Regions from separate parts of the Proteus vulgaris genome, predicted to be linked through region 3. Evidence: predicted binding sites of a transcription regulator. Region 3 holds the regulator's gene; each other region holds the start of a gene.

Region 1 (4,224 bases), 730 kb from region 3:
CTCCCTGATTTTTGGTCATATTACGCGTCTTTTGGTAGTGAAATACTTGCATCATTTTTTGCTCATTACTTCCATCCGTTATAGTATTATATTTTCCTTCTTGTAACGTCACTAACAATTGAAAAAATAGACTTTCTTCTTCAGCAATGTCATTTCCTGTCACTTTACTTAATTTATCTATTATTTTTTGTGATTTTATAAAATTAGTTTTATTTAATAGCCAATGTGAACCTTTATCTTTATTATTTACAGGAAGAAATTGATTAATATTATTTAAATATTTAAACTCTGATATAGAGCGATATAGAACATTCGTTAAATTCAAACCTGAAACATTATCAAATAAATGGTAATCCTCAGATTTAATATAACAAACCGTTCCTGGACATAATGTATAAGGTCGGCCATTAAGGACATGTAATCCAATACCTTGCGTAACAATAAATATTTCACTGAAATCATGAGTATGTTCAGGAAATATCGGTTGTGGCATCCTAGGCTCTACAGCTATAGGTTGATTTGGTGCTGAAAAATAATCTTCACTGTATAATTTCATTTAGCCCCCTTAGCATAATTATTATTTACTTTCTCAAATAATTCTTTTATTAAGAAATACTTTTGAAAAATACGGTTGAAAAATAAAAATATAAAATAAAGTGGACTGCTAGGTAAAATAATAAGAACAACTAATTCTAAGCAGTAAAAATAAAAATCACCTTTAACATTCAGACAAGAAGCTTTTATTTTTGGCAAAAAATCAAAGAATAGCCTCATAAATTAATAAATTTGTGAAGTCACAGGCAATTAATAATGTATTAAATCTTATTTTCTCACTTAATTATTGCTCGATTTAACCGATATTCCCTCACCTATATAGATGAGGGAAATGATAACAATGTGGCTTAAACGATTAAATATTCAGAATAAGATAATATTCAAGATAAAATTAACCGTTATTTTTTATTTCCTAAAAACTGCCCAAATTCTTCAATACTCGGATAAGAAGATTGTGTGCCTTTTCCGGCAACACTTAAACCTGAAAACATCACCGCTTTATTTAATGCTTCTTCAATATTATTAGTGTGAACATAATAATGGGAAAAACAACCAATAAAAGCATCACCTGCTCCACTGGTATCTATCGCATCAACTTCAATAGCAGGAATGTATTTTTCAATGTCACCATTCATCCATAATGCGCCCTTTTCACCTAATGTGACAATGACATTCTTAAAGCCTTTTTGTAGTAAAGAACAAGCGGCTTCGCGAATTTCATCCATTGTGGTGATTGGCATACCTGTCAAAATTTCAAGCTCTGTTTCATTCGGAACAAAAAAATCACAACGGGCAGCAATATCAAGATCTAATGCTTTTGAAGCGGGTGCAGGGTTAAATAACACAGGAATATGGTGTTTGTTACCAAACTCAATGGCGTGATAGACCGTTTCAAGTGGGATTTCTAATTGCAGTACAATTATTTTGCATTTTTTCAGACTATCGGTCGCTCTATCAATATCTTCTGGCGACAAATGCTGATTAGCACCTTTAACAATTAAAATGCTATTTGACGATTGGGAAGTCACAAAAATAGGTGCAACACCACTTGTTGTACCTGGTACTTTTTCAACATAACGTGTATTGATGCCATAAGATCCTAAATTCATGATGGTGTTATCCGCGAAAATATCATCGCCGACTTTTGTTAACATCATCACTTTTGAATTTAATTTAGCAGCAGCAACCGCTTGATTTGCTCCTTTACCACCACAACCAATTTTAAATGCTGGCGCCTCAAGGGTTTCACCCTCTTTTGGCATCCTATCTATATAGGTGATCAAATCCACCATATTTGAACCAATCACTGCGATATCCATAGCGCCTCTTACTCTTATGTAAAATTTATAAATGTGAAAATAGTGACATTTTGATAGATGTATAACAGTATCATGTTATTTAAATATCATTTGTGATTGTTATCCCGTTAAAACAGCACTAATATGTTGCCAAACTAACATGAGTGATAAATAACAATCTTCTTATTAAGGAATATACAATGCGTCCATTAGCTAATTATATCGATCATACCCTTCTTGCTGCAGATACAACTGAAGCACAAATCAAGAAATTGTGTGCTGAAGCAGCTGAACACGGTTTCTTCTCTGTTTGTATTAACACTTCTTACATCCCTTTAGCAAGAACTTGCCTTGAAGGGAGCGATGTAAAAGTATGTTGTGTTATTGACTTCCCATTTGGTGCTGGTTTAACTGCAACAAAAGCATTTGAAGCCGCTGAAGCTATCCGCCAAGGCGCACAAGAAGTCGATATGGTTATAAACATCGGTATGTTAAAAAGCGGTCGTTTAGACTTCGTCAAACAAGATATTGAAGCTGTAAAAGCGGCTTGTGGTAACACAACACTGAAAGTTATTTTAGAAACTTGCTTATTAACTGACGACGAAGTACGTTTAGTTTGTGAAATGTGTCGTGAGATCCGCGTTGATTTTGTGAAAACATCAACAGGATACAGTACAATGGGCGCCACAGAACATCATGTTGCATTAATGCGTAAAACAGTAGGTGACGAAGTGGGCGTAAAAGCGTCTGGTGGTGTTCGCGATCGCCAAACAGCATTAAACATGATCAAAGCAGGTGCAACGCGTATCGGTGCTAGCGCAAGCGTCGCTATCGCAACAGATTCAGATGCGCCTGAATCAAACTACTAATTATTTAGCGTATATTTTCTTGGAGTACGCTATTCAATAACACAAGGATCCTTCGGTGATAGAGACCAAACAGCACGAACGTTTGCGCCGCCTCAGTGAATGTATAAAACGCTCAGGTCGCATACATCTTAAAGACGCCGCGAGGATCCTTGAAGTTTCTGAAATGACAATTAGGCGTGATCTTAGTTCTGACGCTGAAAATCCATTTCCAATGTCATTATTGGGTGGCTATATTGTTGCATTAGCCCAGCCTCATTTTGGATTAGTTTCAACATCATCCGATATTATTACACCAGATCAAACAGAAGAACTTCACATACCCAATCTTGCCGCCGGTATGGTCTCTGAAGGTGATGTCCTTTTTTTCGATAACGGACAATTAATTCCGACACTAATTGAACTTATTCCTGATAATCTGCATTTCACAGGGATCTGTTATTCTCATCGTGTATTTTTGGCATTAAGCCAGAAGAAAAATGCCACCGTATTACTCTGCGGAGGTGAATATCGCCCTAAAAGTGATTCATTCTACAATCCTACCCAACCTTCTTATCTTGATAGCATTAATCCTAAGAAAGCCTTTATTTCAGCTGAAGGTGTTCATCTCGATTTTGGCGTTACCTGCTATAACATCGACGATCTTTATATGAAGAAAAAAGCGATGGATAAATCTATTCGTAAAATTTTACTCACCAAATATCACTATTTTGATGAAACAGCGACAGGCAACATGGGCGATTTAGCTCAGTTTGATGTTGTTATCACTGATAGAAAATTAACAGATGATTACGAAGATTATTGCCGAAAAAGCTCAGTAAAAGTGATTTATTAATTAAAAGTAGAGAACTAACTAAAATAGATAATAAAGAAAAATCAACCTTAAATTAAATAAATTATATTTATTCTCTTTTATAAAAATAAAGAAAATTCACACCACTTTTTAATTGCTAATGCAAAAAAAAGTGGTTACTATGCCCGCGATTTATTATTTCTTATCCATTTCACTTAACTGCAAGGAGGTATCCCATGACAACTACAAATATGAATACTCTTTGCGGACAATCTCAGAAGTAATCTTTTTTCCTTCTTTTTGCTGTCCGCCAATCAATTTATTTTTTATCCTTTACATTATATGGATTGGTATATGGACAAGTGTGTTCATTATTTATCTGATAGCGTTTGTTATATCGCATCGGATAATACTTGGATTGAAAGCAAAGCAATCCAACAATTAGAAACAACGGCTCAACTTCCTGATATGACTTATGTCGCAGGTATGCCAGATCTACATCCTGGTCGTGGTTATCCCATCGGCGCAGCCTTTTTTTCTGTTAATCGTTTTTATCCTGCCTTAGTCGGAAATGATATCGGCTGTGGTATGACGCTCTTTCAAACGGAATTTAAAAACAGCAAACTTAACTTAGATAAAGCAGAAAAACAGTTGAGTGAAATGAGTGATATCGCACCTTCAGAATGGTTAGAAGCTCATCTACCAACTGAAA
Region 2 (4,224 bases), 340 kb from region 3:
CGTAAAATTATTAATCGTTATACAACTAATAACCAATTTTTTAATCCTATCCGATTTGTCCGTGGCGGTAATTTATTAGATTTAGATTGGTATATAGAAACGACAGCAAAAGAAATGCCTCTTGATATGCCAACAGCATTACGGCGTTTTGATACTGGCCGTGAATTTTATATGGTAGCCAGTCGTTCTGATAATTTCCAAGCAAATTATTTTCAACCAGATGAGCCAACTTGGCTTGATATCATCAAAGCATCTAGTGCAATTCCTGCTTTTTATCGTAATGGTGTTTTATTCCATGATGTTGTCTATCATGATGGCGGAATAAGTGATGCTATTCCTGTCAGGGAAGCTTATCGGCGGGGTTGTCGTACTATTGTTGTTGTGCGTACGGTGCCTTCTGAATATCAATATACCACTGAGTGGGTCGATCGTATGGGTAAATGGTTCGAAAATAGCCGTTTACAACGTTTTATGGCGATGGCTCAAGTTCATATTGAAACCTATACCGAAACACTTAAATTTATTCAATCGCCTCCAGAAGATGTTGTGGTTATCGAAATCTATCCACCAACGACGTTACAATCAAGTGCATTAGGTAGTCGTTTAAATGCATTAAATCATGATTATCATGTAGGTAGGCGTTGTGGACGCTATTTTTTAGCGACAATAGGTCAGCATTTTTCTAAGAAAAAATTCAAACAGCATGATAAAAAAATCTTTAGCCTATTTGAGCAAGAAGCAAAGGCGGATAAAGCGGAGGATGCTTCTATTATTCAACAAGGAACAAGAAGCGTGCATCCTGATGTAAGGCAGGTTTAAGAATGAATAAATTTATTGATACTCACTGTCATTTTGATTTTCCTGTTTTTTATAATGATATTGCGAATAGCTTATCTTTAGCGCATCAAGCGCAAGTTAAAAAAATTATTATTCCTGCAGTTGCTCGTTGGAATTTTGATGTGGTGACTGAGTTATCAAATGAATATCCTCAATTATATAGCGCATTAGGATTACATCCTTTATATATTGAAGAGCATAAAGAGCAGCATCTCATTGAATTAGAACAGAAACTAAAAATAGATCCTCGTTGTGTTGCTATCGGAGAAATAGGGCTTGATGACTATATGGATAACCCGCAACCAGAAAAGCAGGAACGCTTTTTAATTGCACAACTTAAATTAGCAACTAAGTTTGATTTACCCGTTATTTTACACTCACGTAAAACTCACGATAAGTTAAGTGCGCTGTTACGTCGTTATGATGTTCCGCGTAAAGGGGTTGTACACGGTTTTGCAGGAAGCCAGCAACAAGCTGAAAAATTTATTCAGCAAGGTTATTTTATTGGTGTTGGTGGTACGATTACTTATGAACGAGCACAAAAGACACGTCGAGCAATTGCTTCATTGCCACTCGAATCGCTATTACTAGAAACAGATGCTCCTGATATGCCAGTGAGTGGTTTCCAAGGTGAGCCTAATCGGCCTGAGCGTATTCAATATGTTTTTTCCCAACTCTGTGAGCTACGTCAAGAACCCTCTGAGGTAATTGCACAGCAACTCTATCTTAATAGCCTACAATTATTTCGGTTAACAGATAATGCCTAGTTGTTGAATTGATTCATTCTACGATTAAAAATTCATTTTAATTTAATCTTATTTATATGAATAAGGTGTTTATTTAACTTTATTGTCTAAGATTGAATACAAGGATTGTTAATCATATGATGTTTTCCCTTTATTCAACCTATTCAATAAATGCGTTTTCCTCTCTTTTTATGTGATCTGCTTCTCATTTGTGACCTTTTTGTTACTTTTTTCAGATCCTATTTGTGATGGATGTTGAGGGTTCTTTTCTTAGACTAGGTATAATTATCCGGCAAAAAGAGTCAATAAGCTCTGACTAGAGCGTTATTGATAATCCATTAAATTTTTATATGAACAGGGATCCTTCAATGCAACTCATTATGAGCTTGGTCGGAATGGCAACATTAATTTTGATAGCCATTCTGTTTTCCAGCAATCGACGTGCAATTAGACTACGTACAGTTGGTGGCGCATTCCTTATTCAGATTGGCTTAGGTGCATTTGTTCTTTATTCCGACGGTGGTCGCGAGGTACTTCTTGCGGTTTCTGATGGCGTCAAGAATGTAATTGATTACGGCAATAACGGGATGAGCTTCCTATTTGCAGGCCTAGTATCAGATAAAATGTTCGAGTTGTTTGGTGGTGGCGGTTTCGTATTCGCCCTACGCGTACTGCCTGTTATCGTGTTCTTCTCTTCACTCATTGCAGTGCTGTATTACCTTGGCATTATGCAAATTGTCATTAAAATTCTCGGTGGTGGCTTACAAAAAGTACTTGGCACATCACGAACAGAATCTATGTCTGCCACTGCAAATATTTTCGTTGGACAAACAGAAGCCCCACTTGTTGTTCGCCCTTATATTGCAAGAATGACAACCTCTGAACTCTTTGCTGTTATGTGTGGTGGTTTAGCTTCTGTTGCGGGTTCAGTGCTTGCTGGGTATGCCAGCATGGGTGTGCCATTAGAGTATTTGATCACCGCATCCTTTATGGCGGCGCCAGGTGGTTTACTCTTTGCTAAATTGTTGATCCCTGAAACAGAAACGCCAGACGATCAAAAAGATGCGCTTGATAAAATGGCAGATGACGAAAAACCAGCCAATATTATCGATGCCGCAGCTGCGGGCGCATCTTCTGGTCTACAGCTTGCCCTAAACGTAGGTGCCATGTTGCTTGCTTTCGTCGCCTTGATTGCATTAGTCAATGGTATTCTTGGTGGCATTGGTGGCTGGTTTGGCTATGAGAATTTCTCATTAGAACTGGTGCTAGGTTGGGTATTTGCACCAATTGCCTTCTTGATTGGTGTACCTTGGAGTGAGGCAACCATTGCCGGCTCATTTATTGGACAAAAAATTGTTATCAATGAGTTCTATGCTTACTCTGAATTTAGTAAATACCTAAAAGAGGATGCATTAGTTGCAGGTTCTGGATTAGTAGTATTATCTGCTCAAACGAAGGTTATTATCTCCTTTGCATTATGTGGTTTTGCTAACCTATCTTCTGTTGCTGTACTGCTAGGTGGTTTAGGTGGAATGGCGCCAAACCGTCGTAAAGATGTGGCTCGTTTAGGAATGAAAGCTGTGCTAGCTGGTACACTCTCTAACTTAATGAGTGCAACAATTGCAGGATTCTTCTTTGCATTAACGGCAATGGCAGTTGTTGCCGCTTAATTGATTTAATTGTAAAGAGCAGATGGGTATTTTACCTATCTGCTCTTTTATGTTTGTTTTCTGTTGTAATGTTAACTACTTTTATTGTGTGAGATATTTCGCAGATTGTATTGAATATGGTCACAAAGGTTGTCATTTAATGTGTATTACACTTTTCTTGCGTTATAAAGACGACTTAAAAACGGTATTAAAGTAACATTAAACCAGAAAATGACCTAATTGTGATATCAATCACATTTTTATGTCATTGCTTGCAAGTTACATTTGATTAGTGTGACGTAAAGCACATCTAATTGTTCCTTAGCGTGTTCAAATAAGATGTGCTGAAACTTCATGGAATGGCGAAGGCTCAATGACGGGTCGCCGAAGTGAGCATAGCGCGGTGAGAGGGAGCTCAGCTGTCGTTGTAGCACTAGTTACAACAACATCTTCAAGGAACCAAGTCCGCTCGCCAACAAATTTAATCGCTAACCTTAAGCGTATGCCCAAAAGGGCTTAAGAAACATCGTTGGAGAGTTTTATGACAGATTTAACCGCTGCAGCGCGCCTTGCGCTGTCTTTGATGGATTTAACTACATTAAATGATGATGACACTGATGCAAAAGTGACTGCGTTATGTCATCAGGCTAAAAGCCCAGAAGGCAATACAGCCGCTATTTGTATCTACCCACGCTTTATTCCGTTAGCACGTAAAGTGTTACGCGAACAGGGTACACCAGAAGTCCGTATCGCAACCGTAACTAACTTCCCTCATGGTAATGATGATTTAGATATCGCATTAGCTGAAACCAATGCGGCATTAGCTTATGGCGCAGATGAGGTTGACGTAGTTTTCCCTTACCGTGCATTAATGGCAGGTAACGAGCAAATCGGTTTTGATATCGTTAAAGCATGTAAAGAAGCTTGCGCAGAAGCAGGTTCTTTATTGAAAGTCATCATTGAAACGGGTGAGCTGAAAGATCCTGCTCTTA
Region 3 (4,224 bases):
ATTCAGCCATTATAGTGAAACAGGACAAGGCCAATCACGTAAATATTTGCACTCTTATGATGAAGCAACGCCCTACAACCAATTACCAGGGACTTTTACACCATGGGAATCATTACCCAATAATACCGATGTACTCTTTTATGAAGGATTACACGGAGGTGTTGTCACTGATGAACACGATGTCGCACAGCATGTTGATTTACTAGTGGGTGTAGTTCCTATCGTTAACCTTGAGTGGATACAAAAACTTATCCGAGACACAACCGAACGGGGCCACTCACAAGAAGCCGTAAGAGATTCAGTGGTGCGTTCTATGGATGATTATATTAACTATATCATTCCGCAATTTTCGCGTACTCACATCAACTTTCAACGAGTCCCTACTGTCGATACATCAAACCCATTCTCAGCTAAAGCTATCCCAACTCTTGATGAAAGTTTTATTGTTATTCGCTTTAGAGGCTTAACGGATATTGATTTTCCTTATTTACTGGCAATGTTGCATGGCTCATTTATGTCAACAATAAATACAATTGTGGTGCCTGGTGGAAAATTAGGATTAGCGATGGAGTTAATTATGGCGCCATTAGTCAAAAAATTATTAAATGGCGAAAAGATCAGTTAACAAAAATAAAATCTATTTTTATAAAAATAATATCCCCTTTATTAAGGGATATTATTTCTAAATTAAACTTTATTTTAAAATATCAAATTTATTCAGCGTCTTTTATTTCGAATGAATGTGTAATATTAGCTGCTTTTCCTAACATTAAAGAGACGGAACAATATTTTTCTGCAGATAATTGAACTGCTCGTTCAACAATTTTATCTGTGAGTTCTTTACCTGAAACAATAAAATGTAAATTGATATCAGTAAATAAACGTGGAGCTTCTTCACGACGCTCTGATGTTAATTTCACTTCACAATCAGTGACTTGATGTCGCCCTTTGCGTAAAATACTAACGACATCAATCGCACTGCATCCACCCGCAGCAATTAAGACCATTTCCATTGGGCTTGGTGCTTTATCGCCAGAGTTCCCATCCATCATTATTTGATGACCTGATGAAGACTCACCAACAAAAGATAAATCTTCAACCCACTTAACTCGTGCTTCCATTTATTTTCCCCCTAAACATGACAGAAACTAAAAGAGTACATTCTCATAATTCAACTAGCAATTAGCAAATAGGTTTATTATGCTGACTGCGTAAAACGAGACTTAATGCACTAATTGTGTTAAAAACAATATCTGCTTGATGATAGTGGTTAAGATCAATGCATTATTTTCTCATTTATTATAATCTACTCCATATTAACTTACCGTGTTCTCAGGAAGTTAATAGGTCAAGATAGGATTTTTAAGCACGCTGTCTCAAAAGGGAGTCTATCCGTTTTGAATGGCTGCATTTAACGTACAGAGGATAACGCGAATGGTTCTCGGCAAGCCGCAAACAGACCCGACTCTTGAATGGTTTTTGTCACACTGCCATATTCACAAATATCCATCCAAGAGCACGCTGATCCACCAAGGTGAGAAAGCGGAAACACTTTATTATATTGTTAAAGGTTCCGTGGCTGTTCTTATTAAAGATGAAGAAGGGAAAGAAATGATCCTCTCCTACCTGAATCAGGGCGATTTCATCGGTGAACTTGGATTATTTGAAGAAGATCAAGAACGTAGTGCATGGGTTAGAGCAAAAACAGCCTGTGAAGTAGCAGAAATTTCCTATAAAAAATTCCGCCAATTAATTCAGGTCAACCCTGATATTCTGATGCGCCTGTCAGCTCAAATGGCGAACAGATTACAAACCACATCAGAAAAAGTAGGTAACCTTGCTTTCCTTGATGTAACAGGTCGTATTGCACAAACCTTACTAAACTTAGCAAAACAACCCGATGCTATGACGCATCCTGATGGCATGCAAATTAAAATTACACGTCAGGAAATCGGTCAAATTGTTGGTTGTTCACGCGAAACTGTAGGCCGTATTCTTAAAATGCTAGAAGATCAAAACCTGATCTCTGCACACGGTAAAACAATCGTCGTTTACGGGACTCGCTAAGTTTCCCTGCCCGAACAAACAATAGCCCGATACAAAGGGCTATTGATAAAAAATCTGTATAAACCCCATTCTTGTGATGGGGTTTATAATAAGGACTACTCTTTTACAAACTCCGCAATAGCTGCTTTTAATGCCGCCATTCCTTCTTGTAATTCTTCTTGGGTAATAATTAATGATGGCGTAAAACGCATAACATCAGCCCCTGCATTTAACATCATTAACCCATGTTTTGCAGCTAACCCTAATAGTATTTTCGCTTTGCCTTCATATTGTGGTGCAAGTTGTGCACCAATCAATAATCCTTGCCCACGGATTTGCGAAAAGACGTTGTAGGTTTGGTTTATTGCCGTGAGCTCGTCTACAATCCACTGATAGCGCTTTTCTACACCCTCAAGTACCTCTGGTGTATTGATTAAATCAAATGCAACATTACCCACTGCACACGCTAATGGATTACCACCATAAGTTGTACCATGAGTTCCTACTCCCATTACCGACGCTATCTCTTGTGTCGTTAACATCGCACTGAGTGGAAAACCACTTCCTAGCGCCTTTGCCGTAGTAATAATATCGGGAGTTACATCGTAATTCATATAAGCAAAAAGCTTACCTGTACGCCCCATACCCGTTTGTACCTCATCAAGAACAAGTAATGCTTGATGTTTATCGCACAACTCACGTAGCCCCCTCATAAATTCAGGAGTAGCAGCTGTTACACCGCCTTCACCTTGTACTGGTTCTAGTACAACGGCACATGTATGATCATCAATAACCGCTTTCACGGCATCTAAATCATTAAAAGGAACGTGTACGATATCGGCAGGTTTTGGGCCAAACCCATCTGCATATTTAGGCTGTCCTCCTACAGATACAGTGAACAGAGTTCGACCATGGAAGGCATGGTGAAAAGCAATAATTTTGGTTTTATAAGGACTATGACGAGTGATCGCATAATGGCGAGCTAATTTAAATGCAGCTTCATTCGCTTCAGCGCCTGAATTAGCAAAAAAGACACGCTCTGCAAATGTATTATCAATTAATTTTTGTGCTAAACGCAGTGCAGGCTCATTTGTAAAAATATTACTCACATGCCAGAGTTGCTCACTTTGTTCTTTCAATGCTTGATTCAGTGCAGGATGAGCATGTCCTAATGCCAATACAGCAATACCACCAGCAAAATCAATATAAGATTTTCCTTGCTGATCCCAAACTCGACTTCCCACCCCTTTAACAGGAATAAATTCTGCGGGTGAATAAATTGGCAACATTACTTGATCGTAAGTTGCCCGGTTGATGCTTTGCTTTGTCATTACCCCACCTGATCGTTATTCATCTTCAATGTGAAAATATAATCACTAAATATGAATAAAAAATCAAATGTGGTTTTGTATAAAAAGGCGTTATTTCGCTATTTAAATACTATCTTATTAATATTTAAGAAAATTATTTAATAACTCATGCCCTTGTTCACTTAAAATACTTTCTGGGTGAAATTGAACCCCTTCAATTGGAAGTGTACGATGGCGAATTCCCATAATTTCATCAACATTTCCATCATGTTGGCTCCATGCCGTTACTTCAAAAGGCACAGGTAACGTCGTAGCATCTATCACTAAAGAGTGATAGCGCGTTACACTTAAAGGACGATTAAGTCCTTTAAAAACGCCTTGTTGGTTATGATGTATCAATGAATTTTTACCATGCATAACTTCTCGTGCTCTAATAACAGATGCACCAAAAGCTTGCCCTATTGCTTGATGTCCAAGACAAACGCCAAGAATAGGAATTTCACCTGCAAACCGCTGTATAGCCTCAAGAGAGATCCCGGCTTCATCAGGAGTACAAGGTCCTGGCGAGATAACAAGATGTGCTGGCATCATCTTTTCTATCTCTTTAAGTCCAATCTCATCGTTACGCTTAACAACAACCTCAGCACCCAATTCACAGAAATACTGATAGAGGTTGTAGGTAAACGAGTCGTAATTATCAATAAGTAACAGCATATTAGCCTATCCGACTGATTTTCTTATCATTATCTATTTTATTACTATTTTAAAGCGAGTGTATATTTGCCAAAATAGCTCGTTGTTTAACCGACTTGGGTACAACAAAGCCGATTATCATAGCACAGGTATAAAATATGAATAGTAAGCAAGA

The links. The regulator CRP, encoded in region 3, controls carbon source genes, mostly activating them, when cyclic AMP is high. The targets are predictions, from matches to a motif close to ATGTGANNNNNNTCACAT.
Region 1: the regulator CRP is predicted to act here: its motif matches at 1,906-1,923, upstream of deoC (deoxyribose-phosphate aldolase).
Region 2: the regulator CRP is predicted to act here: its motif matches at 1,775-1,792, upstream of LW139_RS17680 (NupC/NupG family nucleoside CNT transporter).

The regions. Positions count from the first base shown of each region.
Region 1 is NZ_CP090064.1:387,155-391,378, reverse strand. Features, by position in the region: gene LW139_RS01980 (AraC family ligand binding domain-containing protein) at 1-493, opposite strand, end outside; partial or broken gene LW139_RS01985 (L-rhamnose/proton symporter RhaT) at 1-60, shown strand, start outside; gene rbsK (ribokinase) at 954-1,874, opposite strand; gene deoC (deoxyribose-phosphate aldolase) at 2,054-2,722, shown strand; gene LW139_RS01965 (DeoR family transcriptional regulator) at 2,778-3,554, shown strand; gene LW139_RS01960 (RNA ligase RtcB family protein) at 3,867-4,224, shown strand, end outside.
Region 2 is NZ_CP090064.1:3,704,423-3,708,646, reverse strand. Features, by position in the region: gene LW139_RS17690 (patatin-like phospholipase family protein) at 1-819, shown strand, start outside; gene LW139_RS17685 (TatD family hydrolase) at 822-1,604, shown strand; gene LW139_RS17680 (NupC/NupG family nucleoside CNT transporter) at 1,952-3,253, shown strand; gene deoC (deoxyribose-phosphate aldolase) at 3,774-4,224, shown strand, end outside.
Region 3 is NZ_CP090064.1:4,043,120-4,047,343, forward strand. Features, by position in the region: gene LW139_RS19130 (phosphoribulokinase) at 1-625, shown strand, start outside; gene LW139_RS19135 (OsmC family protein) at 714-1,121, opposite strand; gene crp (cAMP-activated global transcriptional regulator CRP) at 1,435-2,067, shown strand; gene argD (bifunctional acetylornithine/succinyldiaminopimelate transaminase) at 2,163-3,377, opposite strand; gene LW139_RS19150 (aminodeoxychorismate synthase component II) at 3,495-4,070, opposite strand.